Regions from separate parts of the Streptomyces sp. NPDC052236 genome, predicted to be linked through region 1. Evidence: riboswitches for the same ligand, from Rfam matches in the RefSeq annotation. Region 1 holds a riboswitch; the other holds the start of a gene.
What was found. A riboswitch is a leader RNA that binds a small molecule or an ion and turns the genes downstream of it on or off. The one in region 1 is predicted to bind S-adenosylmethionine.

Region 1 (14,165 bases):
TCGTCGGCGCGTGCGGCCATTAGGGCCATTAGGTGGTTACCTCCGAGTCGGTGGCGAGCAGATCCCAGGCGAGCAGTCCCGCGCCCAGGCAACCTGCCGTGTCCCCGAGGGCGGCGGGGACGATGGCGGGCACCTTCTGGAACGTGACGCGCTCCTTGACCGTGGCCCGCAGTGGTGTGAACAACGTTTCCCCGGCTTCGGCGAGACCGCCACCGATGATCAGGGTGCGCGGATCCAGCAGGGTGAGCGCGGTGACGAGCCCGGCGGCGAGCGCGTCGACGGCGTCGTGCCATACCCGTACGGCCCGTTCGTCACCGGAGTCGGCGGCCTTCGCGCAGTCGGCGGCGTTGGCGTCCGGGTCGCCGGAAGCGGCGGCCCAGGCGCGGGTCACGGCCGCCGCGGAGGCGAGGGTTTCGAGGCAGCCGCGCTGTCCGCAGCCGCAGTCGGGCCCGTCGGGGCGTACGACGATGTGGCCGATCTCGCCCGCGTATCCGTGGGCGCCCGCCTCGATCCGCCCGGCGAAGCCGATGGCTCCGGCGATCCCGGTGCCGAGCGCCACGAAGAGGAACCGGTCGGCGCCCCTGCCCGCCCCGATCCGGCCTTCGGCGAGCCCGCCGGTGCGTACGTCGTGCCCGAGGGCGACGGGCACGCCGCCGAGCCGCTCGGTGAGCAGATCGCGCAGGGGTACGTCGCGCCAGCCGAGGTTGGCGGCGTAGACGGCGACGCCCCGGTCGGCGTCCACGATGCCGGGGACGGCGACGCCCGCGGCGAGCGCGGACTCACCGAGGTGTGCGGAGCCGTACGCGCGCAGCTCGCCCGCGAAGCCGAGGATCGACTCGACGACGGCGTCGGGCCCGCGCTCGCGCCCGGTGGCGCGCCGGGTCTCGTACAGCAGCGCGCCGTCCACGCCGACGAGGGCGGCCTTCATGCCGGTGCCGCCCACATCGAGGGCGATGACGTGTCTCACCCGGACAGTCTGGCGTGTACGGACGGAGAGGTCTAGTCCACTGCGATGAATAGTTGCGGGCGCATACAAAAAGGCGCGGAGGCGCCCGCCATGCGGCTCACGACTGAACGCGCGGCAGGATCACGCCAGAATCACGCTGCGGGACAGGTTCCTCGGCCGGTCCGGGTCGTACCCCTTCGCCTCGGCCAGCGTCACCGCCAGCCGCTGCGCCCGGATCAGATCCGCCAGCGGATCCGACTCCTGGCGCGCCACCAGCGTGCCGCCCACCCTCGCCACATCCGCCGACAGGCCCTCGGGCAGCGCGCCGAAGACCCACGCGACCCGCCCAGGACCGGTGATCGAGATCGGGCCGTGGCGGTACTCCATCGCCGGGTACGACTCCGTCCACGCCCCCGCCGCCTCCCGCATCTTCAGCCCCGCCTCCAGCGCGAGGCCGTACGTCCAGCCGCGCCCCAGGAACGTCCACTGCTCCGCGCCCACCACCGCCTCCGGCAACGGCTCGGTGACCGCGAGCTCCGCGTCGACGGCCGCGTCGGCGACCGGCTTGACGCCCTCGACCGGACCGAGACCGGCCCGCAGGAACGCCAGCGCCGTCGTCGCGAACCGGGTCTGGACGACCGACTCCTCGTCCGCCCAGTCGAGCACCGCCACCGCGTCCGCCGCCCGCATCACGGGCGTCGTCGGGTCGGCGGTCAGGGCCAGCGTGCGGACCGTGCCGCGCAGCGCGCCGAGCAGGTCGAGCACCTCCGTCGTCGTACCGGAGCGGGTGATCGCGACGACCCGGTCGTAGGACCGGCCCACCGGGAACTCGGATGCCGCGAACGCGTCGGTTTCGCCCTGTCCGGCCGCCTCCCGCAGCGCGGCGTACGCGATCGCCATGAACCACGACGTGCCGCAGCCGATGACGGCGACACGCTCACCCGGCTCCGGCATTCCCTCGAAAACGGCGGCGGCATCGGCCGCTCTCCGCCAGCAGGCGGGCTGGGTGGCTATCTCTGCCGCGGTACGGGACATACGCCAAGTCCTCCCATGGATCTACGTGTTGAGCGCGTCGTACGCGTGGTGCCTAGCAGATGCCCGCGGCCCATGTGGTGGATGTTGCAGAAGTGAGATGCATTGGAGTAGACCTCATGCCCCCAAATGGGGGAAACTCGCTGCTCATCACAACAGCAGAGGGTGAGGGACAGCGTGCAGCGGCACTTCTTGAGTCTGACCGCGGCGGTCGCCGCACTGGGTATGGCATTGACCCTTACGGGCTGTGGCAGCTCCAGCGGGGACGGAAGCGAAGTGACGCTCAAGCTCGTCGCTGCCGACTACGACGTGGCGGGCGGCGAGTCCAGCAAAACGTACTGGGCCGGCCTGGCCAGGGAGTTCGAGTCCACGAACCCCGGCATCAAGATCGACGTCCAGATCGAGTCCTGGACCGACGTGGACCGCAAGGTCGCCGAGATGGTCAAGGCGGGCAAGGCACCCGACATCGCGCAGATCGGCGCGTACGCCGACTACGCCGCGGCCGACAAGCTCTACACCGCCGGCGAGCTGCTCTCCGTGCCGGTGCAGTCCAACTTCCTCGCGCCGCTGGTCACCGCGGGCAAGAGGAAGCGCGTCCAGTATGGACTGCCGTTCGTCGCCTCCACCCGGCTGCTCTTCTTCAACAAGGAGCTCTTCGCCGACGCCGGTATCAAGAAGGCTCCGGAAACCTGGGAGCAGCTGGCGGACGCCGCGAAGAAGCTGAAGTCGAAGACGGACGCCAAGTACCCCTTCGCGCTGCCGCTGGGCCCGGAAGAGGCCCAGGCCGAGACGATGATGTGGCTGCTCAGCGGCGGTGCGGGTTATACCGACCCGGTCGGCAGCTACGCGATCGACTCGCCTTCGAACGTCTCCACCTTCAACTGGCTGCGGGACGAGCTGGTCGGGAAGGGGCTCACCGGCCCGGTCTCGCCGTCCAAGCTGAACCGCAAGGAGGCGTTCGCCGCGTTCACGCGCGGTGAGGTGGGCATGCTCAATGGCCACCCCTCGCTGATGCAGGCCGCTCAGAAGGCGGGCGTCGAGGTGGGCAAGGTGGCGCTGCCGGGTCGGGCCGGCCGGTCCAAGGCGACGATGGGTGTCGCCGACTGGATCATGGGCTTCAAGGAGACCGGTCACCGGGCCGAGATCGGCAAGTTCCTGGACTTCGTCTTCGACGACAAGAACGTCCTCGACTTCGCGGGCCAGAACAATCTGCTGCCGGCGACGATCTCCGCGTCCGAGGCGATGGAGGTGGACCCGGAGCGCCAGGAGCTGAAGGAGTTCCTGGAAGAGCTTCCCGGGTCGGTGCTTCCGCCGGTCGGCAAGACGTCGTGGGCGTCGGTCAGCGAGAACATCAAGGGGAACATCGGCAAGGCGGTCGAGGAGGACGGGGACCCGAAGGTGGTGCTGGAGCGGATCGGCAGGCAGGCGACAGCGGCGGAGAACGCGGAGTAACGCGGAGTGGCCGGACAGGTTGCCCGGTCCCGGTATGTTGCCCGTATGACGGACAACGCGGACCGCCCCCGGACACTCTCCGAGCGGGACCGTGCCGTACTGGCCATGGAGAGCGGCTCGTGGCCGGGCCCCGGCGCGAAGGAGCGGGCCATCCGGGAACAGCTCGGGATGTCCCCGGTCCGCTACTACCAGCTCCTCAATGCCCTGCTGGACGATGAGCGGGCGCTGGCGCACGACCCGGTCACGGTCAACCGGCTGCGCCGCGTCCGAGACGCCCGGCGAAGTCGCCGATAGGGTCGGACCATGGGCAGCACAGCACCGTACGCGCATCCCTTGCCGACGCCGTCCACCCCTGCGGGGCGCGAGGGCCTGGCCGCGATTGTGGCCCGCCCCGCGAGGGCGGTGATCGCCCTCGATTTCGACGGCACCCTGGCCGACATCGTGCCCGACCCCGAACAGGCCCGCGCCAACCCGGCGGCGGTACCGGCGCTTGCCGCGCTCGCGCCGAAGGTGGCCTCGATCGCCGTGATCACCGGGCGCCCGGCCGGGGTCGCTGTCCGGTACGGCGGCTTCGCCGGCGTCCCCGGCCTGGACCACCTGGTGGTCCTCGGCCACTACGGCGCGGAACGCTGGGACGCGATCACCGGCACGGTCCGCACCCCGGCGCCCCACCCCGGAGTGGCGGCGGCCCGCGCCGAACTCCCCGGCTTCCTGGACGGCATCGGCAGCTGGCGCGGCACCTGGATCGAGGAAAAGGGCCAGGCGGTGGCGGTCCACACGCGTCGCGCCACCGACCCGCAGGCGGCGTTCGACGCCCTGCGTGAGCCGCTGTCGGCCCTTGCCGCCCGCCACGGCCTGATCGTCGAACCGGGCCGCATGGTCCTGGAGCTGCGCCCGCCGGGCATGGACAAGGGCGTGGCGCTGACGGAGTACGTACGCGAGGTAGGCGCGGAGTGCGTGCTGTACGCGGGGGACGACCTGGGCGACCTGCCCGCGTTCGGAGCGGTGGAGAAACTCCGCTCGGAGGGCGTGCCGGGCGTGTTGGTGTGCAGCGGCGGCACCGAGGAGGTGCCGGACCTGGCGTCCCGCGCGGATGTGTTGCTGCCGGGGGGGCCGGGGGCGGTGGCGGGCCTGCTCGCGTCGCTGGCGTCAGCGATGGCGGCCTGACCGTTCCGGACACGTGCGGGCCCTGGTCGGGGGCGCTGCCCCCGAACCTCCGAGCCTCAATCGCCGGCGAGGCTGGAAATCCAGCCCGTCCGGCGATTGAGGACACACCCGAAGGGCGTACGGGGTCTGGGGCGCAGCCCCAGTTCGGGATGGGGGTACTCCCCCTACGCCTGGCGGCGTGGGGGCACCTCCCACGCCGCCAGGCGTAGGGGGAGGGCGGGTAGGGGACAAGCCCGCCCCTTGGCGCACCCGCACCCACCGCACGCCCCTACCCCCGCAACGCTTCCAACTGCTCCAAAAACCACCGCTGAGGCGGCAACGCCATCGCCGCCGCCGCCAACCGCTTCGTCCGCTCCCCCCGCTCCCCCGCCGGCATCACCAGCGCCTCATGCAGCGCCTCCGCCGTCCCCATCACGTCGTACGGGTTCACCACCAGCGCGTCCTCGCCCAGCTCCTCGTACGCCCCCGCCTCCCGCGACAGCACCAGCGCGCACCCCGCGTCCGAGACCACCGGGATCTCCTTCGCGACGAGGTTCATGCCGTCGCGGATCGGGTTGACCAGCGCGACATCCGCCAGCCGGTACGCCGCCAGCGACCGCGCGAAGTCGTCCTTCAGATGGAGCACGACCGGCGTCCACCCCGCCGTCCCGTAAACCGCGTTGATCTCCCAGGCGACGCGCTGGACCTCGTCCATGTACGTGCGGTACAACGCCAGGTCCTGCCGCGACGGGTACGCGAACGCGACATGCACCACCCGCTCGCGCCACTCCGGCCGGGATTCCAGCAGCTGCCGGTACGCCAGCAGGCCCCGCACGATGTTCTTGGACAGCTCCGTGCGGTCCACCCGCACAATCGTCTTGCGGCCAGGGCCGACCTCCGCGCGGAGCGCCGTCAGCCGCTCCGCGACGTCCGGCCGGTGCGCCCGCTCCCGTAGGAAGTCCGCGTCCGTGCCAAGACCGTGCACCCCGATCCGGGTGCCCGCCAGAGGCAGCGCCTCCGCGCCCAGCACTTCCGTACAGCACGCCCGGAACGCGTCCGCCCACCGGTGGGTCAGGAAACACGCCCGGTCCGCCCCCAGCAACCCCCGCAGCAGCTGCTCCGCGATGTCGTCCGGCAGCATCCGGAAGTAGTCGACGGGCGCCCACGGCGTGTGCGAGAAGTGGCCGATCTTCAGGTCGGGCCGCAGCTCGCGGAGTATGCCGGGGGCCAGTGCCAGGTGGTAGTCCTGGATCAGCACCGCCGCGCCCTCGCCCGCCGCCGCGGCCAGGGCTTCCGCGAAAGCCCGGTTGTACGCCTCGTACGACGCCCACTGCCTGCGGAACTCCGCGTCGAAGACCGGCTCCAGCGCCGTTTGGTACAGCATGTGGTGGACGAACCACAGCGCCGAGTTCGCGATGCCGTTGTACGCGTCGGAGTAGACGGCCGGGTCGATGTCCAGCATCTGCACCCCGGGCTCGCCGACCCCCTGCCGTACCGCCGCACGGTCGCCCTCGCCCAGCGCGGCGCACACCCACAGCGCCTCCGCCTCGGAGCCGATGGCCGACAGGCCGGAGACCAGCCCGCCCCCGCCGCGCCGGGCGTCGAGTGAGCCGTCTTCGTTCAGCGTGTACGTGATCGGGCCGCGGTTGGACGCGACAAGGACCTGGGCGGAGCCGTGCTCGGAGACCATGTGCCGAAATCTAGCCCTTCCCGCAAACCCTCAAACGTACGTACGGTCGAAATGCGGTTGAATCGCAGCTCAGCGGCGCCCGCGCGTGGCGGCGACGGCGATCACGCCCGCCGCGGTCAGGGTCAGCGCCAGCCCGCCGAGCAGCCACAGGCGCTCGGCCCCGCTTGCGGCGTGTGCCGCCGTCACCATGACCGCCGGCGCCGCGATGAGTCGTCTTCCCATAAAGCAAAAAGGTAGACAAAATGACCGGCCGTCCCCGCTTATGCCGCGCGACGCGCCGCGTACTCACCGATCTCGCGCATCGGCGGCCTCTCCTGCGTGTCCACCGCGTACGTACGCGGCTCGAAGCCGCCCTTCGCTCCCGCCCCCCGCTCGAACTGCGTCAGTGACGGACGTATCAAGTGGCCCCGGGACAGCCGCAGTTGAGCCGTACGGTAGATCGCCGCGGCCATTCGCCCCAGCGCCTGCCCGTCCTGGTGGCGGTGGAGGCGCGAGCCCACGTCCACCTGCGCCAGCGCGTCCAGACCCACCGTGTGCAGCGAGTCCACGAGCAGGCCGAGCTCCACCCCGTAACCCACCGGGAACGGCAGCCGCTCCAGCAGCGAGCGCCGCGCCGCGTACTCCCCGCCCAGCGGCTGGACGAACCCCGCCAGCTGCGGCCAGTGCAGATTCAGCAGCGGACGCGCCACCAGCTCGGTCACCCGGCCGCCCTGACCCGCCGCGTCGCCGAGCGGCCGGTCGTACACCGCCTTGACGAACTGCACCTCCGGCTCGGTCAGCAGCGGCCCCACCACCCCCGAGACGAAATCCGCCGAGAACTCCCGCAGGTCCGCGTCCACAAAGCAGACGATGTCGCCGCTCGTCACCATCAGCGAGCGCCACAGCACCTCGCCCTTGCCGGGCACGGCGGGTATGCGCGGCAGGATCGCGTCCCGGTGCACCACCCGTGCCCCGGCCGCCGCCGCCACCTCGGCCGTACGGTCGGTGGAGCCCGAGTCGACGACGACCAGCTCGTCGACGAGCGGGACCGCCTCCATCAGCTCGCGCCGGATGACGGTGACGATCTCGCCGACCGTCGATTCCTCGTTCAGCGCGGGGAGTACGACGCTGACGGTCGTACGGCGCCGGGCCCTGGCCGCGACCAGCTGGTCGAGCGGGCGGTCGGACGCGGACCAGGAACGCCTGCTCAGCCAGCGCTCGACCTCTTCCAGCACGTTCATTACTCCAGGGTTGTGATGCGTCTCGCGGGTCGGACGACTATCTCAACCATCCGGGCCTTCGGTTACAGTCTTGAGCAACGCGGACGGCCCTTGCACACCGGGGCCTCACGCTGACAACCGAATAGCGCTCATCCAGAGGGACTGAGGGAACGGCCCGTTGAAGTCCCGGCAACCATCCAGCCGACCGCGAGGTCACGGTGGGGAAGGTGCCAATTCCGTCTCGTGGCGAAACGCGTCCCGAGGAAGATGAGGAGAAAGGGCCTCGCCTCCATGGCTGTGCAGACTGTTTCGGACACCACCACCCCCCTCACCCCCGTAAACCTGGGTCCCGCCACGGCACTCTCGTGCCGCGAATGCGGAGAACGTTTCGAACTCGGCCCTATCTTCGCCTGCGCCCTGTGTTTCGGGCCGCTCGAAGTCGCGTACAACCTGCCGAGCGGCACTGTGACATCTGAAAGCGCCGAAGCGCTGAAGAAGCAGATCGCGGCCGGTCCTGACAACATCTGGCGGTACGCGCCGCTGCTGCCCGTCCCCGCCGACGTGGCCGACAAGCCGAACCTCAACCCCGGCTTCACCAAGCTCGTCAAGGCCGACAACCTCGCCCGTGAGCTGGGCGTCACCGGCGGTCTGTACATCAAGGACGACTCCGGCAACCCGACGCACTCCTTCAAGGACCGCGTCGTCGCCATCGCCGTCGAGGCCGCGCGCGCCTTCGGCTTCACCACCCTGTCCTGCTCGTCCACCGGCAACCTCGCGGGCGCGGTCGGCGCCGCGGCGGCGCGGGCCGGGTTCCGCTCGTGTGTGTTCATCCCGCACGACCTGGAGCAGGGCAAGGTCGTCATGGCCGCCGTGTACGGCGGTGAGCTGGTCGGCATCGAGGGCAACTACGACGACGTCAACCGCTTCTGCTCGGAGCTCATCGGCGACCCGCTCGGCGAGGGCTGGGGCTTCGTCAACGTCAACCTCCGGCCGTACTACGGCGAGGGCTCCAAGACGCTGGCGTACGAGATCTGCGAGCAGCTCGGCTGGCGGCTGCCCGACCAGCTGGTGATCCCGATCGCCTCGGGGTCGCAGCTCACGAAGATCGACAAGGGGCTGCAGGAGCTGATCAAGCTCGGCCTGGTCGAGGACAAGCCGTACAAGATCTACGGGGCACAGGCGGAGGGCTGCTCGCCGGTGTCCACGGCCTTCAAGGCCGGGCACGACGTCGTACGTCCGCAGAAGCCGAACACCATCGCCAAGTCACTGGCCATCGGCAACCCGGCGGACGGCCCGTATGTGCTGGACATCGCGCGCCGCACGGGCGGCGCGGTCGAGGACGTCAACGACGAGCAGATCGTCGACGCGATCAAGCTGCTGGCGCGTACGGAGGGCATCTTCGCGGAGACGGCGGGTGGCGTGACGGTGGGGGTGACGCGGAAGCTGATCGAGGCGGGCGTGCTCGACCCGACGCTGACCACGGTCGTGCTCAACACCGGCGACGGGCTCAAGACGCTGGACGCGGTGGCGCCGACGACCGGCCCGACGGCGACGATCCGGCCGAGCCTGGACGCGTTCCGCGCGGCGGGCCTTGCCGCCGCTGCCGCCGGCTGAAGCCGCTCCCGCGCCGAAGAACCCCTTGAAGACTTGAGGAGAACCCCATGAGCGTCAATGTCCGAATCCCCACCATTCTCCGTACCTACACGGGCGGCAAGGCCGAGGTCCCGGCGGAGGGCGCGACGCTCTCCGAGGTCATCGCGGACCTGGAGAAGAACCACACGGGCATCGCCGCCCGCGTCCTGGACGATCAGGGCAAGCTGCGCCGCTTCGTCAATGTGTACGTCAATGACGACGATGTGCGCTTCGAGCAGGGTCTGGAGACGGAGACTCCGGACGGCGCGGGCATCTCGATCATTCCCGCGGTCGCCGGCGGCTGAGCGCCGAAGGAGAAGCGGAGGGGGCAAAACCGCAGGGTTGAGCGCGGTACAGTTGGGGAAGCCCCCTCCGCTGCTGATAGCGAGCGCATATGAGAATGCGCCCCCGCACGACAAGAAGCAGCCAAAGTGACCGAGCGAATTGCCGCTTAGGTGTCATTTGTTGGGCCCGAATTGCCCCGGAATTCACAGAATTCATATGAATCATCCCTTCGGCCGTGCCCGGAATTCTCGTCCGACTGACCTGTTGCAGAGGGCAGTTGGGCAGATACATTCAGCCGCGGTCGACGCGTTCCGGCGCACACCCCTCCTGTTGCGGGGGGTGGAGATCTGACCCGGGTCCGCGAAGTGCGGTCCTGCGCAAGGGCCAGTAATAGGGGAGTTAGGCATGGCTCAGGGCACCGTCAAGTGGTTCAACGCGGAGAAGGGGTACGGCTTCATCGCGGTCGACGGTGGTGCGGATGTTTTCGTCCACTACAGCGCGATCCAGATGGACGGGTACCGCACCCTTGAAGAAGGTCAGCGAGTCGAATTTGAGATCTCGCAGGGCCAGAAGGGTCCGCAGGCGGACATGGTCAAACTCGCCGTCTGATCTCGGCGCGATCGGCCACCGACGCACTCACGCCGAGGGGCCCGCATCCCACCAGGGATGCGGGCCCCTCGTGCGTCCCGGTCCCCTGCGCGGGCCCCCGGGATCCCCTGCCGACGCCCCCCAAGCCGCTTGCACTCGAAGGGGTCGAGTGCTAATCATTGCGTTAGCACTCTGACAGTGAGAGTGACAACCGGGACCGGTCGGTGAGGCCCGCAGGCCGTGTGGGGCAAGGAACCACGCGGTAGGCAGGCCGTCCGTCGCGGGCGCCAACACGGTCCGGAGAATCCACCCCAGTCCGGGAGGACCACTTCACATGGCCAAGATCATCGCGTTCGATGAGGAGGCACGGCGCGGTCTCGAGCGCGGGATGAACCAGCTCGCCGACGCCGTCAAGGTCACCCTTGGCCCCAAGGGCCGGAACGTCGTCCTCGAGAAGAAGTGGGGCGCCCCCACGATCACCAACGATGGTGTTTCCATCGCCAAGGAGATCGAGCTCGAGGACCCGTTCGAGAAGATCGGCGCCGAGCTGGTCAAGGAAGTCGCCAAGAAGACGGATGACGTCGCCGGTGACGGAACGACCACCGCGACCGTCCTTGCCCAGGCACTCGTCCGCGAGGGCCTGCGCAACGTGGCGGCCGGCGCCAACCCGATGGCTCTCAAGCGCGGAATCGAGAAGGCCGTAGAGGCCGTCTCCGGTGCCCTGCTGGAGCAGGCCAAGGACGTGGAGACCAAGGAGCAGATCGCTTCGACCGCCTCCATCTCCGCCGCCGACACCCAGATCGGCGAGCTCATCGCCGAGGCGATGGACAAGGTCGGCAAGGAAGGCGTCATCACCGTCGAGGAGTCCCAGACCTTCGGTCTGGAGCTGGAGCTCACCGAGGGTATGCGCTTCGACAAGGGCTACATCTCGGCGTACTTCGCCACCGACATGGAGCGTATGGAGGCGTCGCTCGACGACCCGTACATCCTGATCGTCAACTCCAAGATCGGCAATGTGAAGGACCTCCTTCCGCTGCTGGAGAAGGTCATGCAGTCCGGCAAGCCGCTGCTGATCATCGCGGAGGATGTCGAGGGCGAGGCGCTGTCGACCCTGGTCGTCAACAAGATTCGTGGCACCTTCAAGTCCGTCGCCGTCAAGGCCCCGGGCTTCGGCGACCGCCGCAAGGCCATGCTCAACGACATCGCCATCCTCACCGGTGGCACGGTCATCTCCGAGGAGGTCGGCCTCAAGCTTGAGAACGCCGGCCTGGACCTGCTGGGCCGCGCCCGCAAGGTTGTCATCACCAAGGACGAGACCACGATCGTCGACGGTGCGGGCGAGAGCGACCAGGTTGCCGGTCGCGTGAACCAGATCCGTGCCGAGATCGAGCACTCCGACTCGGACTACGACCGCGAGAAGCTCCAGGAGCGCCTGGCGAAGCTGGCGGGCGGCGTGGCCGTCATCAAGGCCGGCGCCGCGACCGAGGTCGAGCTGAAGGAGCGCAAGCACCGCATCGAGGACGCGGTGCGCAACGCCAAGGCCGCCGTCGAGGAGGGCATCGTCGCCGGTGGTGGCGTGGCTCTGCTCCAGGCTTCCTCGGTCTTCGAGAAGCTGGACCTCGAAGGTGACGAGGCGACCGGCGCCAACGCCGTGAAGCTCGCGCTGGAGGCTCCGCTCAAGCAGATCGCCGTCAACGGTGGTCTCGAGGGTGGCGTCATCGTCGAGAAGGTGCGCAACCTGCCCGTCGGTCACGGCCTGAACGCCGCGACCGGTGAGTACGTCGACATGATCGCCGAAGGCATCATCGACCCCGCGAAGGTGACGCGCTCTGCTCTGCAGAACGCGGCGTCCATCGCGGCGCTGTTCCTCACCACCGAGGCCGTCATCGCCGACAAGCCCGAGAAGGCCGGCGCGGCCGCTCCGGGCGGCATGCCGGGCGGTGACATGGACTTCTGATCGACCTCTGGTTGATCGACTGTCCTGAAGTTCCGAGGGCGGCACCCCTACTCCCAGGGGGGTGCCGCCCTCGGCGTTTGCGCCTTGGACCGCTTCAGCGGACGTAGTCCTTGAGCTTCTCGGTTTCGAGAGTGATGCCTACGGGGTCGGGGATCTCGACCGTGGCCCCGTACGGGTACGAAGCGTCCTGGTGGTAGGTCCCGTCCTTCGGCTCGCTGTAGACCGTGAGGGTGTCGGCGTCGCGGTCGACGAGGAGGAAGACGGGGATGCCGGCCTCGGCGTATCCGTCGCGCTTCTCGACGCGGTCCCGGCGGTCGGTGTCGGAGTCGTGGGAGGTGACTTCTACGACCATGAGCACGCCCTCCGGGTCGGCCCACTCGCCTTCACCTGAGAAGTGGCCGAGGGGGGCGAGAGCGCCGTCGGGTCGGGCTCGGCCCTGGCGGTAGGACTGGATCTTCAGGCCCTGCTCCGCATAGAGCCCAAATTCAAGACGCTGCTGCATGCATTGCCGCTGCAGCCACATGATGATCTCTCCGTGGTCGCCGTCCGGCACCGGCTTGACCTCTAGCTTTCCGTTGATGAATTCAAGCGTCACGGTCTCGGGGGCATGGCGTGCCAGTTCCTCGAAGTCCTCGACGGCCATCTGCGGGTGTTCGGCGGTGCTGGGGGTCATGGTGTCGCCTCCTCCCCTCCATGGTGCCCCGGCCCTGTGGCGGCGGATCGCTTGAATCGTCATGCGCGTGTCCTTTCCGGCGGACGGATTGAGATCCTCCGGTCTGCGGGTTTGTCAACTCCCGTTAGACGAATGGGGTTGTTGAGCCGCTTTCCGGGTTCAGGCTAGTAGTCGATCGGACACGCTGTGTAGAGAAAGCGAACACTCAGCGTGGAGGTGCCTGGCCATGGTGGCGAGATCGGCGGAGCGGATGCCGGCTGCGGAAGACGTGGTGGCCCAACGGCGAGACGGGCTCTGGGTGGTGGCGATGACCCTGTTCGCCGCCGCGCTCGATGGGCTCACGTCGTGACGGGGGGCGGTGCGTCGGTGCCGGAGCCGGGGTCGTACGCCGTTGACACCCGGGACGGGCGGGTGGGGCGGGTCATGGGGCGCGTAGGTATCTATGTGCAGCTGCGTCCGCCGGGCGGCGGCAAGGAGTGGGACTGCCCGCCCGAATGCCTCGGGGTGGCCGAGCCCGGGGCGCTGCTGCGGGCGCGGGTGCGGGAGATCAACCGGGAGAGCCGGCGGCCTTGAGCCGGGGTCAGGGGACGGGGCAGGGGCGGTTGGGGCCGTTGAGTGGCTGCTGGTGGGAGCCGCTGGATCAAGTCACGGTTCGGCTTCTCATCTGTCTCTCACGGTGAACTTAACTCGCCATCACATCTCGTACCTACGTTCGCGCCATGTTCTTCACCTACCTCCGGCGCGAGTTGCGCCGCCGCCGGAAGGCCGCGCTCGTCGTCGCCTCTGGCCTCGCCCTCGGCATCGCGCTCGTCATCATCGTCAACTCGGTCTCGTCCGGCATGGGCCGTGCCCAGGAGAAGGTCCTCGAGTCGCTGTACGGGCTCGGCACCGACATGACCGTCACCAAGGCAGCCGCGCCGCCGGGAGAGGGGGGTGCCACGCGGCCTCGCTTCGAGTTCGACGCCAACGGCGACGACGACGCCGCCGCGCAGAGCCAGGACCGCGTGATGGTCGAGGGGTTCCAGACCCTGGCCTCCTCGACCGTCGCGCAGGTCGGCAAGCAGGACGGCGTCGCCGACGCGGTCGGCGGGCTGAGCGTGCGGGTGCTGAAGATCAACGGTGAGTTCAGGCGCGGAGAGGTCCAGCAGCAGCCGGGGCAGGGCGGAACCACGCCTCCCGGTGGCGGTGGTGGCGGCGGTGGCGTGACCGGTGGCGGGGCGGCCTTCGACGTCGACTCGTACACCGCGTACGGAACCGACGTCGCCCATCAGCAGCTTGGTCCGCTGACCTCCTCGACGATCACCACGGGCCGTACCTTCAAGACCACCGAGGCCAACGCCAAGGTCGCCATCCTCGACAGCGCCTACGCCAAGGAGAAGAGCCTCACGGTCGGGAAGACGCTGACCGTCTCCGGTACGGCCTTCAGCATCATCGGGATCGCGACGGCGGACAGCGGCGACTCGGCCGCCAACGTCTACCTTCCGCTCACCCAGGCGCAGACGCTCGCCGCCGCGAAGGACAAGATCACCACGGTCTACGTCCAGGCCTCCGACTCGCAGCAGATC
Region 2 (14,165 bases), on a different contig from region 1:
CGCCCCCGACGGCAGCCGCTGGCGATCGACCGCCCCCCTGGCGGCAGGCGTCACCTACACCGTCAGGGTCTCCACGGAGGACAAGGACGGCTCCCCGGGCACCCGCACGCTCACCTTCGAGACGGCGCCGTCCAAGAAGGTCCTGACGGTCGCCTTCGGTCCCGAGGCGGGCACGTACGGCGTCGGACAGCCCATCACCGCCGAACTGAGCGCCCCCGTCCGGGACATGAGCGCCAGGGCCGTCGTCGAACGCGCGCTGAAGATCGAGTCCGAGCCGGCCGTTGAGGGCGCCTGGCACTGGGTGGACGACAAGAAGCTGCACTTCCGCCCGAAGGAGTACTGGCCGCCAGGCGCGATCGTCAGCGCCGCCAGCAGACTCTACGGCGTCAAGGTCGCCGACAAGCTCTACGGCGGCGTGTCCAAGCCGCTGAAGCTCACCATCGGGGACCGTATCGAGGCCATCACCGACGCGAGCGCGCACCAGATGACCGTCAAGCGCAACGGAGAAGTGATCAACACCATTCCGGTGACCACGGGCAAGCCCGGCTTCTCCACCCGCAACGGAGTCAAGGTCGTGCTCGGCAAGGAGTACTTCGTACGGATGCGCGGCACGACCGTCGGCATCGCCGAAGGCAGTGCGGACTCGTACGACCTGCCCGTCTACTACGCCACGCGCGTCACCTGGAGCGGTGAGTACGTCCACGCCGCGCCGTGGTCCGTCGGCTCACAGGGCTCCGCGAACGTCAGCCACGGCTGCACCGGCATGTCCACCGCCAACGCCGCCTGGTTCTACAAGACCGTGCGCCCGGGTGACCTCGTCACCGTCGTCAACAGCGGCGGGGCCGAGATGACGCCCTTCGGCAACGGCTTCGGCGACTGGAACCTGCCCTGGGACGCCTGGCGCAAGGGCAGTGCACTGGTGACCGACACCACCAGGGAGGGCAGCAGCCCCGCCGACGTGGCACGGCTGCGCCCCCGGGTCTGACACGGCCGACGGGGTTACGCCCTCCGGGTTACGCCTTCACGGCCAGTCTGCGCCGCAGCAGCGCGGCCAGCGCGTCCGCGAACTCCACCGGGTCGACCGGCAGCGTCACCGCGGCCTCCGCGCGGCTCCACGTGGCCAGCCAGGCGTCCTGCGGGCGCCCCATCAGCAGCAGCACGGGCGGGCAGTTGAAGATCTCGTCCTTGATCTGCCGGCAGACGCCCATGCCGCCCGCGGGAACCGTCTCGCCGTCCAGTACGCAGACATCGATGCCGCCCTCGTCCAGCGCCTTGAGAACGGCGGGCAGGGTCGCGCACTCCAGGAACTCCACCGGCGGCACATCGGCGGCAGGCCTGCGCCCCGCCGCCAGCCGGACCTGCTCGCGGGTGCCCGCGTCATCGCTGTAGACCAGCACCGTGGCAGTCGCCTGCATTGTTCCTCCACGCTTCTTGATGGCACACGCTTGTCGATGGCACGCGCTTGTCGAGGTCACAGCCCGATGCCGCGGATGCTACTCCGTCCCGGCTCCGGGAGGGCTGTGATGGGCTGTTCGGGCTGGACACACGCCTCTGACACACCAAACGGCACCCCCGGGGGTGAGCGCGGGATAAGCGACCGACATAATGTCGGTCGTGGCGACAGCAACGACAGTAGAAACCGGGCACGCGCACCCGTCGGTCAATCGGCCGAACCTCACCAGCGTCGGAACCATCATCTGGCTGAGTTCCGAGCTGATGTTCTTCGCGGCCCTCTTCGCGATGTACTTCACCCTGCGATCGGTGACCGGCGCCGAGTTCTGGGAGGAAAAGGCTTCGGCCTTGAACTTCCCGTTCGCCGCGACGAACACCACGATCCTGGTGCTCTCCTCCCTCACCTGCCAGCTCGGCGTCTTCGCCGCCGAGCGGGGCGATGTGAAGAAGCTCCGATCGTGGTTCATCCTCACCTTCGTGATGGGCGCGGTCTTCGTCGGCGGTCAGATCTTCGAGTACACCGAGCTGGTCAAGAAGGACGGCCTGTCGCTGTCCTCCGACGCGTACGGCTCGGCGTTCTACCTGACCACCGGCTTCCACGGCCTGCATGTGACGGGCGGTCTCATCGCCTTCCTGCTGGTCCTCGGGAGGACGTATGCGGCCAAGAGATTCACACACGAGCAGGCAACCGCCGCCATCGTCGTGTCCTACTACTGGCACTTCGTCGATGTCGTCTGGATCGGCCTCTTTGCCACGATCTACATGATCAAGTAGTCGGGCCGAACCCGACACACGTCCAGCAAGCATCGACGCAGAAAATCCTGACACCGGGGTAATCCGTGAAAAAGCTCTCCGCACGACGACGCCATCCGCTGGCGGCCGTCGTCGTCCTTCTCTTCGCGCTGGCGACCACGGGGGGGTTGTACGCCGCCTTCGCCCCCGTCGAAGAGGCGCAGGCCAACGAGGCCGCCCAGTCCCTCGCCATCGAGGAGGGCCAGAAGCTCTACACCGTCGGCTGCGCGAGCTGCCACGGAACCGGCGGGCAGGGCACCTCTGACGGTCCGAGCCTGGTCGGCGTGGGATCGGCCGCCGTCGACTTCCAGGTCGGCACCGGCCGGATGCCCGCGCAGCAGCCCGGCGTCCAGGTGCCGAAGAAGAAGGTCATCTACACGCAGGACAAGATCGACCAGCTCGCGGCGTACGTCGCCTCTCTCGGCGCAGGACCGATCACGCCGACCGAGAAGCAGTACAACCCGCAGGGCGCGGACATCGCCAAGGGTGGCGACCTGTTCCGTACCAACTGCGCCCAGTGTCACAACTTCACCGGTGAGGGCGGTGCCCTCACCGAAGGCAAGTACGCCCCGGGCCTGGGGGGCGTCAGCGCGAAGCACCTCTACGAGGCCATGCAGACCGGCCCGCAGAACATGCCGGGCTTCCCTGACACGCTCCTGCCCGAGAAGCAGAAGCAGGACATCATCGCGTACGTCCAGACCGTGAACGGCGAGAAGACCGCGACCCCCGGCGGCTTCGCGCTGGGCGGCCTCGGCCCGGTCAGCGAGGGCCTGTTCGGCTGGATCTTCGGCCTGGGAGCGCTCATCGCCATCGCCGTCTGGATCGCGGCCCACACCGCTAAGGCCAAGAAGTCATGAGTAGCCAAGAGAATCCAGAAGAGAACCTGCCGTCGGAGCAGAGAGCTGTGCAAGGCACGGCAGAGGTCGAGCGCGCCGGGGAAGACGCGTTCGCCGACCCGGGACTGCCGGCCCACCGGCCGCGTATCCAGGACATCGACGAGCGGGCCGCGAAGCGCTCCGAGCGTACGGTCGCTTTCCTGTTCATGCTGTCGATGCTGGCCACGGTCGGCTTCATCGCCGCGTTCGTGATCTTCCCGGTCGACAAGATCGTGTACATCTGGCCGCTGGGCCATGTGAGCGCGCTCAACTTCTCGCTGGGCATGACGCTGGGCATCGCGCTCTTCTGCATCGGCGCGGGCGCGGTCCACTGGGCCCGCACCCTGATGGCCGATGTCGAGATGGCCGACGAGCGCCACGCGGTCGCCGCCGAGCCCGAGGTCAAGGCCAAGGTCATGGCCGACTGGGCGGTGGGCACCCAGGAATCCGCGCTTCCCCGCCGCAAGCTGATCCGGAACACCATGTTCGGCGCGCTCGCGCTGGTGCCGCTCACCGGGATCGTGCTGCTGCGCGACCTGGGCCCGCTGCCCGAGGACAGGCTCCGCAAGACGCTGTGGGCCAAGGGCAAGCAGCTCATCAACATGAACACCGATGAGCCGCTGCGTCCCGAGGACATCACCGTCGGCTCGCTGGTCTTCGCCAAGCCCGAGGGCCTGGAAGAGGACGACCACGAGTTCAACAACCAGATCGCCAAGGCCGCCCTGATGATCATCCGGATCCAGCCGGAGGACATCAAGGACAAGCGTGAGCTTGAGTGGTCCCACGAGGGAATCGTGGCCTACTCCAAGATCTGCACTCACGTCGGCTGCCCGATCAGCCTGTACGAGCAGCAGACGCACCACGTACTCTGCCCGTGTCACCAGTCCACCTTCGACCTTGCCGACGGCGCCCGAGTCATCTTCGGTCCTGCTGGGCACGCACTCCCGCAGCTGCGGATCGGTGTGAACGCCGAGGGCAATCTTGAAGCCCTCGGTGACTTCGAAGAGCCCGTCGGTCCTTCTTTCTGGGAGCGCGGATGAGTACGACGACGACAAAATCATCGGGCGCCGACGCGCCCGGGAACCGCAAGGCACCCGCGGGCGAGCGGGTAGCCGACTGGGCGGACGGTCGGCTGGGGATCTACTCCATGGCCAAGACCAATATGCGGAAGATCTTTCCGGATCACTGGTCCTTCATGCTGGGTGAGGTCGCCCTCTACAGCTTCATCGTCATCATCCTCACGGGTGTGTATCTGACGTTGTTCTTCCACCCGAGCATGAACGAGATCGAGTACCACGGCTCGTACGTGCCGATGCAGGGCATCAGGATGACCGAGGCGTACGCCTCGACCCTGAACATCAGCTTCGACGTACGCGGTGGTCTGCTGATCCGGCAGATCCACCACTGGGCCGCGCTGATCTTCCTCGCGGCGATGTTCGTGCACATGATGCGTGTCTTCTTCACGGGCGCGTTCCGCAAGCCGCGTGAGATCAACTGGCTGTTCGGCTTCCTGCTGTTCGTGCTGGGCATGTTCACCGGATTCACCGGTTACTCGCTCCCCGACGACCTGCTGTCCGGCACCGGTGTCCGCTTTACGCAGGGCGCGATCCTGGCGACGCCGATCGTCGGCACGTACATCTCGATGTTCTTGTTCGGCGGGGAGTTCCCCGGCCACGACATGGTGGCGCGGTTCTACTCGATCCACATCCTGCTGTTGCCGGGCATCATGCTCGGCCTCGTGGTGGCCCACCTGATCCTGGTCTTCTACCACAAGCACACCCAGTTCGCGGGCCCCGGCCGTACGGAGAAGAACGTCGTCGGCATGCCGCTGATGCCGGTCTACACGGCCAAGGCCGGAGGCTTCTTCTTCCTGGTCTTCGGCGTCATCGCGATGATCGCGGCGACGTTCACGATCAACCCGGTGTGGGCGATCGGCCCGTACCGTCCGGACCAGGTGTCCACGGGCGCCCAGCCGGACTGGTACATGGGCTTCGCCGAGGGACTCATCCGCGTGATGCCGGGCTGGGAGATCAACATCGCGGGCCATACGCTCGCGCTGGGCGTCTTCATCCCGCTGACGCTCTTCGGTCTGGTGCTTGTCGCGATCGCGGTCTATCCGTTCATCGAGTCCTGGATCACCGGGGACAAGCGGGAGCACCACATCCTGGACCGGCCGCGCAACGCGCCGACCAGGACCGGTCTTGGCGTCGCCTGGGTCACGGGGTACGTGATCATGCTGATCGGCGGTGGCAACGACATCTTCGCCACCCACCTCCATCTGTCGATCAACGCGATCACCTGGTTCGTCCGGATCGCCTACTTCGTCGGTCCGGTCGTCGCCTTCATCGTCACCAAGCGGATCTGTCTGGGCCTCCAGCGGCGCGACCGCGACAAGGTGCTGCACGGACGCGAGTCCGGCATCATCAAGCGGCTGCCGCACGGTGAGTTCGTGGAGGTTCACGAGCCGCTCAGCCAGGCCCAGCGGCACACGCTCACGGCGCACGAGCAGTACGAACCGGCCGAGATCGGCCCGTCGGTGGACGAGCACGGCGTACGGCGGAAGGTGACGCGCGGGGAGAAGCTCCGGGCGAAGCTGACCAAGGGGTACTACGGCGAGGGGAACCAGATCCCCAAGGCGACGAACGAGGAGTACAAGGAGATCAGCAGCGGCCACGGCCACCACTGATCCCCACAGCTGTCGCGGCAGGGCCCCGTCCATTCGCTGGACGGGGCCCTTTGCCGTGCCCGGGGCTGGATAGGGTGGGGCTGTATCCGTGTACCCCCTTGTCCGGACTGTGGACCCCTGGAGTGGACCATGAACGTTGTGACCCCGGTTGGCGGCGGCAGCGGGCAGGACCTCTCCTGGCCGGCTGTCCTGAACGCTCTCCTGGACAACCGTGACCAGAGCGCGGATGCCACCGCGTGGGCCATGGACCGCATCCTCAGCGGTGAGGCGACCGACGCGCAGATCGCCGGGTTCGCGGTGGCGCTGCGTGCCAAGGGCGAGACGGTCGAGGAGATCACCGGTCTCGTACGGACCATGTACGAGCACGCGAACCTGATCGAGGTGCCGGGCCCCAGCGTCGACATCGTCGGGACCGGCGGCGACGGCGCGCGGACCGTGAACATCTCCACGATGTCCGCGATCGTCGTCGCCGGGACGGGCGCGAAGGTCGTCAAACACGGCAACCGCGCGGCGTCGTCGGCGAGCGGCGCGTCGGACGTGCTGGAGAAGCTCGGCGTCAATCTGTCGCTGACCCCGCAGCGGGTCGTCGAGGTCGCGGCCGAGGCGGGCATCACCTTCTGCTTCGCGGTGAAGTTCCACCCGGCGCTGCGGCATGTGGCGGCGGCACGCAAGGAACTGGGCATTCGCACGACGTTCAACTTCCTCGGCCCGCTCACCAACCCGGCGAAGGTGAAGGCCCAGGCGACGGGTGTCGCTGACGCCCGGATGGCGCCGATCATGGCCGGGGTGCTGGCGCGGCGCGGTTCGTCGGCGCTGGTCTTCCGGGGAGACGACGGCCTGGACGAGCTGACGACGACCGCGACGTCCCGGGTGTGGGTGGTACGGAACGGCACGGTCCGCGAGGAGGCCTTCGACCCCCGGGACCTCGGCATCGCGCTGGTCCCGGTGGAGGCGCTGCGGGGCGCGGACGCGTCGTACAACGCGGACGTGGCGCGCCGCCTGCTGGCGGGCGAGACGGGCCCGGTACGGGACGCGGTCCTGCTCAACTCGGCGGCGGCGCTGGTGGCGCTGGAGCCGACGGAGGGCACGCTGACGGAGCAGTTGGCGGTGGGGATGGCGAGGGCGGCGGAGTCGATCGACTCGGGCGCGGCGGGCGCGGTGCTTGACCGCTGGGTGACGGTGAGCCACTCGTAGGGGCTGCGCCCCTGGACCCCCGTACCGCCCTTCGGGCGGTGTCCTCAATCGCCGGACGGGCTGGATTTTCAGCCCCTCCGGCGATTGAGGAGCGGAGCTCGGGGGCAGCGCCCCCGACAAGGGCCCGGGGCCCCGTTTCGGGATGCGGACACAGACGTCGCGGCCGCAGAGCCGCATGGCATACTCCTCCCCAGGTCATGAGCGACAGCGAAAAAGCCCCGGCTCGCTGTCCGGCAACCCTCCGTCCGTGGCGGGGTGCCCCGGGTGAAGACCAGGCCGCAGGCAGTGAGGTCTGCGGCAAGCGCGGGCCCCTGCACACCCTGGGGTCCTGGTCCTCAAGGGAGCAGTCTCGTGAGCAAGCGAATGCGATAGGGCGTCACGCCCCCCTCTTCAGCAGAGTCTCATTCCGCCTTGCCCTGCCAGGAGATATCGCCATGTCCGCACGCCTGACCACGCCCACCACGCTCTCCGCCGCGCCGCTCCCCGTACTCGGCCACGATGTGACCGTTCCACTCGTCACCGGCGGCGAAGTCACCTACGCCGCCCTCGACTACGCGGCGAGCGCCCCCGCCCTCCAGCGCGTATGGGACGACGTGGCCGCCTACGCCCCGTACTACGGCAGCGTGCACCGGGGTGCCGGTTACCTCTCGCAGCTGTCCACCGACCTCTTCGAGAGCAGCCGCGCGACGGTCGCGGAGTTCCTCGACTGCCGCGCCGGCGACCAGGTCGTCTTCACCCGGTCCACGACCGACTCCCTCAACCTGCTCGCCGCGGCGCTCCCCGCCGACTGCCAGGTCTTCGTCTTCGAGACGGAGCACCACGCCTCACTGCTGCCGTGGCGCAACGCCCAGGTGACCTACCTGAACGCCCCGCGCACCCCCGCCGAGGCCGTCGCGACGCTGGAGCGCGCCCTCGCCGGGCGTGACCCGTACGGCCCCGCGCTGGTCTGCGTCACGGGCGCGTCGAACGTCACCGGCGAGCTGTGGCCGGTACGGGAGCTGGCGGCCGCGTCCCATGCGCACGGCGCCCGGATCGTGCTGGACGCTGCCCAGCTCGCGCCCCACCACCCCGTATCCGTACGGGACTTGGACGTCGACTGGGTCGCGTTCTCCGGGCACAAGCTGTACGCGCCGTTCGGCTCGGGTGTCCTCGCGGGCCGTGCGGACTGGTTTCAGGATGCGGAGCCGTACCTCGCGGGCGGCGGTGCCTCCCGCAGGGTCGCCCGGCGTGCGGACGGCGGCGTGGACGTCGACTGGCACACCACGGAGGCCCGCCACGAGGCCGGTTCGCCGAATGTGATCGGGGTCTACGCGATCGCCGCCGCCTGCAAGGCGCTCACCGAGGCGGGCTTCGACACACTCGTCGCACGTGAGCAGCGGCTCGTCACCAGGGTCCGTGCGGGCCTCGCGGAGGTGGAGCAGGTCAAGGTGCTCTCGCTCTTCGGGGACGACGCTCCGCGCGTGGGCGTCATCTCCTTCGTGGTCGAGGGCTGGAACAGCTCGCACTTCGCGGCGGCGCTCTCGGCGGAGTACGGGATCGGCGTACGCGACGGCCTCTTCTGCGCGCACCCCCTGGTGCGGACGCTGCTGGGCAGCGACCCGCAGGAGGCGGGCGAGTGCGGCGCGCCGGAGGCGGAGCCGGGCGAGAAGTCGCTCAACGCGATCCGGGTCAGCTTCGGCGCGGGCACCCCGGACGAGCACGTGGAGCGCTTCGTACGGGCGGTGAAGGAGCTGGTCAGCGACGGCGCGCAGTGGACGTACCGGACCGAGGACGGCCGCTGCGTCCCGGCGGTCTGAGACCAACCCGGCCTACGCGTCCAGGCCGATCGCGAAGGCCGCCTCCAGGTCGTGCTGCGAGTACGTACGGAACGCCACATGGGTGTCCGTGCCCTCCACGCCCTGGATCTTGCTGATCCGGCCCGGGATGACGTCCGCCAGATCGTCGTGTTTGGCCACCCGCACCATGGCGATCAAGTCGTACGTACCGGTGACGGAGAAGACCTCGCTGACGCTGTCCAGCGCGGCGATCGACTCGGCGATCTCCGGGATGCGGTCCACGCTGGTCTTGATGAGCACGATCGCGGTGATCACGGTTGGCTTTCTCCCTCGGTGGCCGCTGATGGGGCCTTCACTCTAGTCCCCTGCCGGAAACGTCCCCATGCGTAGAGAAACCCGATCCCGAACCCCACCAGATGCGCCAGATACGCCACCCCCGGCCCGCTGCCCGCTCCCCGAGCCGCCAGCCACTGCAGCACGAACCAGAAGATCAGCACGATCCACGCCGGGAAACGCAGCGGCAGGAAGAACAGGAAAGGAAAAAGACTGGTGACCCGGGCCTTCGGGAAGAGGTACAGAAAAGCGCCGAGCACACCCGAGATCGCCCCGGACGCTCCCACCAGGGTCTGTTCCGATTCGGCGTTGGCCGCCGCGTACGCGAGCAGTGCCAGGTAACCGCAGCCCAGGTAGAAGAGGCCGAACTCCAGCCGGCCCATCCGTTCCTCGGCCATCGCGCCGAAGACGTACAGAAAGAGCATATTGCCCAGCAGGTGCAGCCAACTGCCATGGATGAACAGTGCGGTGAGAGGGGTGAGCAGGGTGCCGGGGGAGCTGCTCATCAGGTCCGCGGGGATCACACCCCAGCGTTCGAAGTACGCGCTCTGCGCCGTGAGCAGCGCGTCACCGATGCCGTACGAAGGATTGAGGCCCGAGATGGGGCTGAGGACGAACACCGCACAGCAGGCCGCGATCGTGCCGTATGTCACCGCGGGTCCCGAGGCCGCGCCCCGGACCGTACCCCACCAACCGATCATGGACAGAGCATGGCGTACCGGGGCCGAACGGTACAGAGTGCCTCGCCGCGTCGGCGGGTACCCGCGAGGCCGTAGGGTTGCAGGAAGTGAACAGGCAGTACCTCCGTACACGCACAGCTCGACGGCACTCGCACCCGCAGGTGCACGCGCACGGCGAAAGAGGACAGCACGATGACGACGGTTCCCCAGCCGACGGCCCTGACCCGCTGGCGCTGCACCCTATGCGGCAACCTCACTCGCTTCGATGTGACTCGCTCCTCCAAGGTCGTCGAATACGTCCATCTGGACCTTGCGGGAGAACCCAAGGTCGAAGAGCGTGACGTGGTCAGTGAGACCATCGAGTCGGTGCGCTGCCGTTGGTGCAATGCGGTGGACCAGATCGAGCTGGTGGACAGGCCGGGCGTCGGCTCCTGACGGAGCGGTCCGAACGGGTAGTGGGGTGACGGACTGTGGAGCAGCCTGCAAGCGGCGCGGAACCGGCCGGCGCGGCCGGTGACGCCGCCGAGGCGCTCGACCGCCCGCTGCCCGAAAGGGTACGGCGCAGGGTCGTCGCGATGGTCTCGGACGCCTTCGGCGGTCTGACCGTCACCGAACTTCCCGTCCAGCTGCGGCAGTACGCCCGGTTCACCCCGACCCGGCGCGTCAAATTCGCGGGCAACGCGATGGCCGCCGCGCTGGAGAGCGACCCGCTGTTCCGGCAGCGTATCGGCGAGAAGCTCAGCCAGGCCGAGCCGGAGCTCGTCGGGGCGCTGGAGTCCGGGTCGCCGCCCGCCGCCGCCGATCCCGTCGATGTGGCCGCCCTCGCCTACGTACTGCGCCCCACCGGATGGGTGAAACTCGTCGCCGCCGCGGGCGAGGAGGCCCAGCGCGCGGACGCCGAGCGCGCCGACGAGGCGGGCAGGCGCGAGCTGGAGCGGCTGCGCGAAGAGCTCACCGAGGCGCGAGGCCAGATCAAGAGCGAGACCGAGCGGCTGCGTACGGAGCTGGAGACGGCCCGCAAGGAAGCCGAATCGCTCCGCCGCAAGCTGCGCAGCGCCCACAGCGACATCAAGCGCGGCGAGGCCGCCCTGCGCCGCAGCGACGCCGAGCTGGAGTCGGTCAAGTCGGAGGCCGCGGCGCGGGTCTCGGCCGCCGAGAGCGAGGGCCGGCGGCTCAGGGCGCGCCTCACCGAGGCGGAGGCGGCCGTGGAGGCGGGCCGCCGGGCCGCCCGCGAGGGCCGGTCGGTCGAGGACATGCGGCTGCGGCTGCTGCTGGACACGGTGCTCGACGCGGCGCAGGGGCTGCGCCGCGAGCTGGCTCTGCCGCCCGCGGGTATCCATCCCGCGGACACGGTGGACGCGGTCCAGCCCGGCCGGATGTCGCCCAAGGACATCGCGGCCCGCGCGCTCTCCGAGACCGATCCGGCCCTGCTGGACCAGTTGATGGCGCTGCCGCAGGCGCACCTGGTGGTCGACGGCTACAACGTCACCAAGAGCGGCTATCCGACGATGCCGCTGGAGCGGCAGCGGCTGCGGCTGCTGGGCGGTCTTTCGATGCTCGCGGCGCAGACCGGCGCCGAGATCACCTGTGTCTTCGACGGGGCGGAGCTGGCCGCGCCCGTGCTGCTCGCGCCGCCGCGCGGAGTGCGGGTGCTGTTCTCGAAGGCGGGCGTGACCGCGGACGAGCTGATCCGTCAGCTGGTACGGGCGGAGCCGCCGGGCCGTCCCGTGGTCGTGGTCTCCACCGACCGCGAGGTCGCCGACGGAGTGGCGAAGGCGGGCGCCCGCCCGGTCGCGTCCGCGCTGCTGCTGAGGCGGCTTTCGCGCGTCTAGGCGCGTATGTCGCGTCTGGCCAACTCGCATGCCAAATGACCGAATTAGCCGCCCGATAGGCGGACGTAGTGTCAAGTTGCCACTACTACGCGTGTGGTGTGAGTAAAGAATTCCCTCCTGGGTAAGAATTTTCCTCATCAGGATTTGAACTGATCACAAGAACATCACTAAGGTCAGGCCTCGAACCTTCGCGCGGTTGATCGCCCATCCGGGGCGACAGCGAAGGAACCGCCGAGTCCGTGAAGTTCGATCCTTTCCCCGGGGATATGAAGCGCGGACGCCGGGGCTCGTCCCCCGCACTGCCCGGTAGGCGGCTCTGAGGAAGAAGGAGCTCGCCTTCGTGGCGTCCCACCGTCGTCCCAAGCAGCCGAGCCGCGCCCGCGTCACCGTGCTCACCGCGACCGCCGCCGCTGCCGTAGCGCTGACCTCCCAGGCCGCTCAGGCCGCCCCGACGCCGAGCAAGAGCGAGGTCAAGGAGAAGGTCGACAAGCTCTACGAAGAGGCGGAGGTGGCCACCGAGAAGGCCACGGCGGCCGAGGTCAAGCAGGAGAAGCTCGACAAGGAGATCGACGCCCTCCAGGACAAGGTCGCCCGCGGTCAGGACGAGCTCAACACCCTGCGCGACGGCCTCGGTTCGGTGGCGAGCGCCCAGTACCGCTCCGGCGGCATCGACCCCTCCTTGCAGCTCTTCCTCTCCGCCGACCCGGACACCTATCTGGACAAGGCCTCGGCGCTGGACCAGCTCGGTGCCAAGCAGACCGAGGCGCTCACCAAGATCCAGGCCAAGCAGCGGACCCTCGCGCAGCAGCGTGCGGAGGCGGAAGGCAAGCTCGACGACCTGGCTGAGATCCGCAAGGAACTCGGTACGAAGAAGAAGGACGTCCAGGTCAAGCTCGCTGCCGCGCAGAAGCTGCTGAACTCGCTCACCGCGCAGGAGCGCGCCGCGATCAAGAGCGCCGACGAAGACCGCGCCAGCCGCGCCACCCCCCGGGCCGATCTCGGCAGCGATGCTCCCGCGGCCTCGGGCCGTGCCGCCGCCGCTCTCTCCGCCGCTCAGAGCCAGCTCGGGAAGCCGTACGTCTCCGGCGCCGAGGGCCCCAACTCCTACGACTGCTCGGGCCTGACCCAGTGGTCGTACCGCCAGGCCGGTGTGAGCATCACGCGAACCACCTACACCCAGGCCGAGGAAGGCACCCGGATCGGACGCGGCGACCTGCGCCCCGGCGATCTGGTCTTCTTCAGCGGTCTGAGCCACGTGGGCCTCTTCGTGGGCGGGGACACGGTGATCCACGCCCCCAAGCCGGGCACCGTGGTGCGCTACGAGTCCATGGAGTGGGCCGGCGACTTCCAGTTCGGCGTACGCATATGACGCCCGAACGGGCGATGTAGGTCAACTCTCGCTGACGCTACGCCCCGCTGGTGACCTGTGGTCTCCGGCGGGGCGTCAGTTTTTGTGCCCGCACGGTCTTTGGCCGTTCCGTGTGCGCCCCGCTACTCTCTGCCGCGCAAGATCCCTCGTACCAGCCGGCTGCAGCTGAGTGCAGCGGAAGGGAGCGCGGCCTGTGGCGTCCCATCGCCGACCCGCACAGCCCGGATTCACCCAGAGCGCCCGGGTCACCGTCCTGTCGGCCGCGGCGGCGACGGCCGCCGCGGCCCTCGGCGGCGGACCCGCGAGCGCAGACCCGCGCGACACCCCGGAGGCGGCGCGCGCCAGGGTCGACCGGCTCTACGAAGAGGCCGAGCGGGCCACCGAGGAGTTCAACAAGGCCGGTGAGCGGGTGGAGCGGCTACGGGAGCGGGTGACGCGGGCCCGGGACAGCGTGGCCCGTGGCCAGGAGCGCATCAACCGCATGCGGGGAGCGCTCGGTTCGGCGGCGAGCGCGCAGTACCGCTCGGGCGGCATGGACCCCGCGCTCGCCCTGCTGCTCTCGGAGAACCCCGACAGCTACCTCGACAAGGCCGCGCACCTGGACCGGGCCGGCGAGCGGCAGACGAGCCTTCTGCGGGAGCTGCGGCGGGCACAGCGGGAGCTCGGCCAGGAGCGCGCGGAGGCGGGCCGCGACCTCGCCGAGCTGGAGCGCAGCCGGGCCGCCGTCGCCCGTCACAAGCGTGCCGTCGAGCACAAACTCGGCGCGGCCCGGCGGCTGCTGAACTCCCTGACGTCCAGGGAACGCGCGGCCTTCGACCGGGCCTCGCGCTCGGGCTCCGGCCGCGAGGCGCTGCCCGGCCTCTCCGCCCTCGCGCCCGCGTCGGCGCGGGCGGCCGTCGCGATGATGGCGGTCCGCACCGCCATCGGCCGCCCCTATGTGTGGGGTGCCAACGGGCCGTACGGCTTCGACTGTTCGGGGCTCACCCAGTGGGCGTACGCGCAGGCGGGCGTCGCGCTGCCGCGCACCTCGCAGGCGCAGCGGTACGCGGGCCGCCAGGTCGCGCCGGCCGAGGCGCGACCTGGCGACCTGGTGACGTACCGCGGCGACGCCAGTCATATCGCGATGTACATGGGCAACGGCCAGGTGGTGCACGCGCCCTACCCCGGCGCGCCGGTG

Region 2: it holds a riboswitch for S-adenosylmethionine, as region 1 does, so the genes downstream of both, ACIHCQ_RS37005 (aminotransferase class V-fold PLP-dependent enzyme) here and thrC (threonine synthase) in region 1, are expected to answer to the same signal.

Annotation. Positions count from the first base shown of each region.
Region 1 is NZ_JBIUBL010000013.1:53,424-67,588, forward strand. It holds gene nagA (N-acetylglucosamine-6-phosphate deacetylase) at 1-20, opposite strand, end outside; gene ACIHCQ_RS21930 (ROK family protein) at 29-928, opposite strand; gene ACIHCQ_RS21935 (SIS domain-containing protein) at 1,088-1,981, opposite strand; gene ACIHCQ_RS21940 (extracellular solute-binding protein) at 2,204-3,430, shown strand; gene ACIHCQ_RS21945 (DUF3263 domain-containing protein) at 3,476-3,724, shown strand; gene otsB (trehalose-phosphatase) at 3,734-4,597, shown strand; gene ACIHCQ_RS21955 (trehalose-6-phosphate synthase) at 4,866-6,266, opposite strand; gene ACIHCQ_RS21960 (hypothetical protein) at 6,336-6,488, opposite strand; gene ACIHCQ_RS21965 (glucosyl-3-phosphoglycerate synthase) at 6,527-7,480, opposite strand; SAM riboswitch class I at 7,612-7,739, shown strand; gene thrC (threonine synthase) at 7,757-9,079, shown strand; gene ACIHCQ_RS21975 (MoaD/ThiS family protein) at 9,127-9,402, shown strand; gene ACIHCQ_RS21980 (cold-shock protein) at 9,788-9,991, shown strand; gene groL (chaperonin GroEL) at 10,305-11,927, shown strand; gene ACIHCQ_RS21990 (Uma2 family endonuclease) at 12,022-12,600, opposite strand; gene ACIHCQ_RS21995 (hypothetical protein) at 12,827-12,949, shown strand; gene ACIHCQ_RS22000 (hypothetical protein) at 12,946-13,173, shown strand; gene ACIHCQ_RS22005 (ABC transporter permease) at 13,320-14,165, shown strand, end outside.
Region 2 is NZ_JBIUBL010000031.1:82,799-96,963, reverse strand. It holds gene ACIHCQ_RS37040 (Ig-like domain-containing protein) at 1-985, shown strand, start outside; gene ACIHCQ_RS37035 (hypothetical protein) at 1,014-1,415, opposite strand; gene ACIHCQ_RS37030 (heme-copper oxidase subunit III) at 1,606-2,226, shown strand; gene ACIHCQ_RS37025 (c-type cytochrome) at 2,292-3,101, shown strand; gene ACIHCQ_RS37020 (Rieske 2Fe-2S domain-containing protein) at 3,098-4,159, shown strand; gene ACIHCQ_RS37015 (cytochrome bc complex cytochrome b subunit) at 4,156-5,805, shown strand; gene trpD (anthranilate phosphoribosyltransferase) at 5,935-6,999, shown strand; SAM riboswitch class IV at 7,193-7,309, shown strand; gene ACIHCQ_RS37005 (aminotransferase class V-fold PLP-dependent enzyme) at 7,434-8,795, shown strand; gene ACIHCQ_RS37000 (Lrp/AsnC family transcriptional regulator) at 8,808-9,089, opposite strand; gene ACIHCQ_RS36995 (rhomboid family intramembrane serine protease) at 9,086-9,808, opposite strand; gene ACIHCQ_RS36990 (hypothetical protein) at 9,980-10,222, shown strand; gene ACIHCQ_RS36985 (NYN domain-containing protein) at 10,258-11,619, shown strand; gene ACIHCQ_RS36980 (NlpC/P60 family protein) at 11,960-12,988, shown strand; gene ACIHCQ_RS36975 (NlpC/P60 family protein) at 13,182-14,165, shown strand, end outside.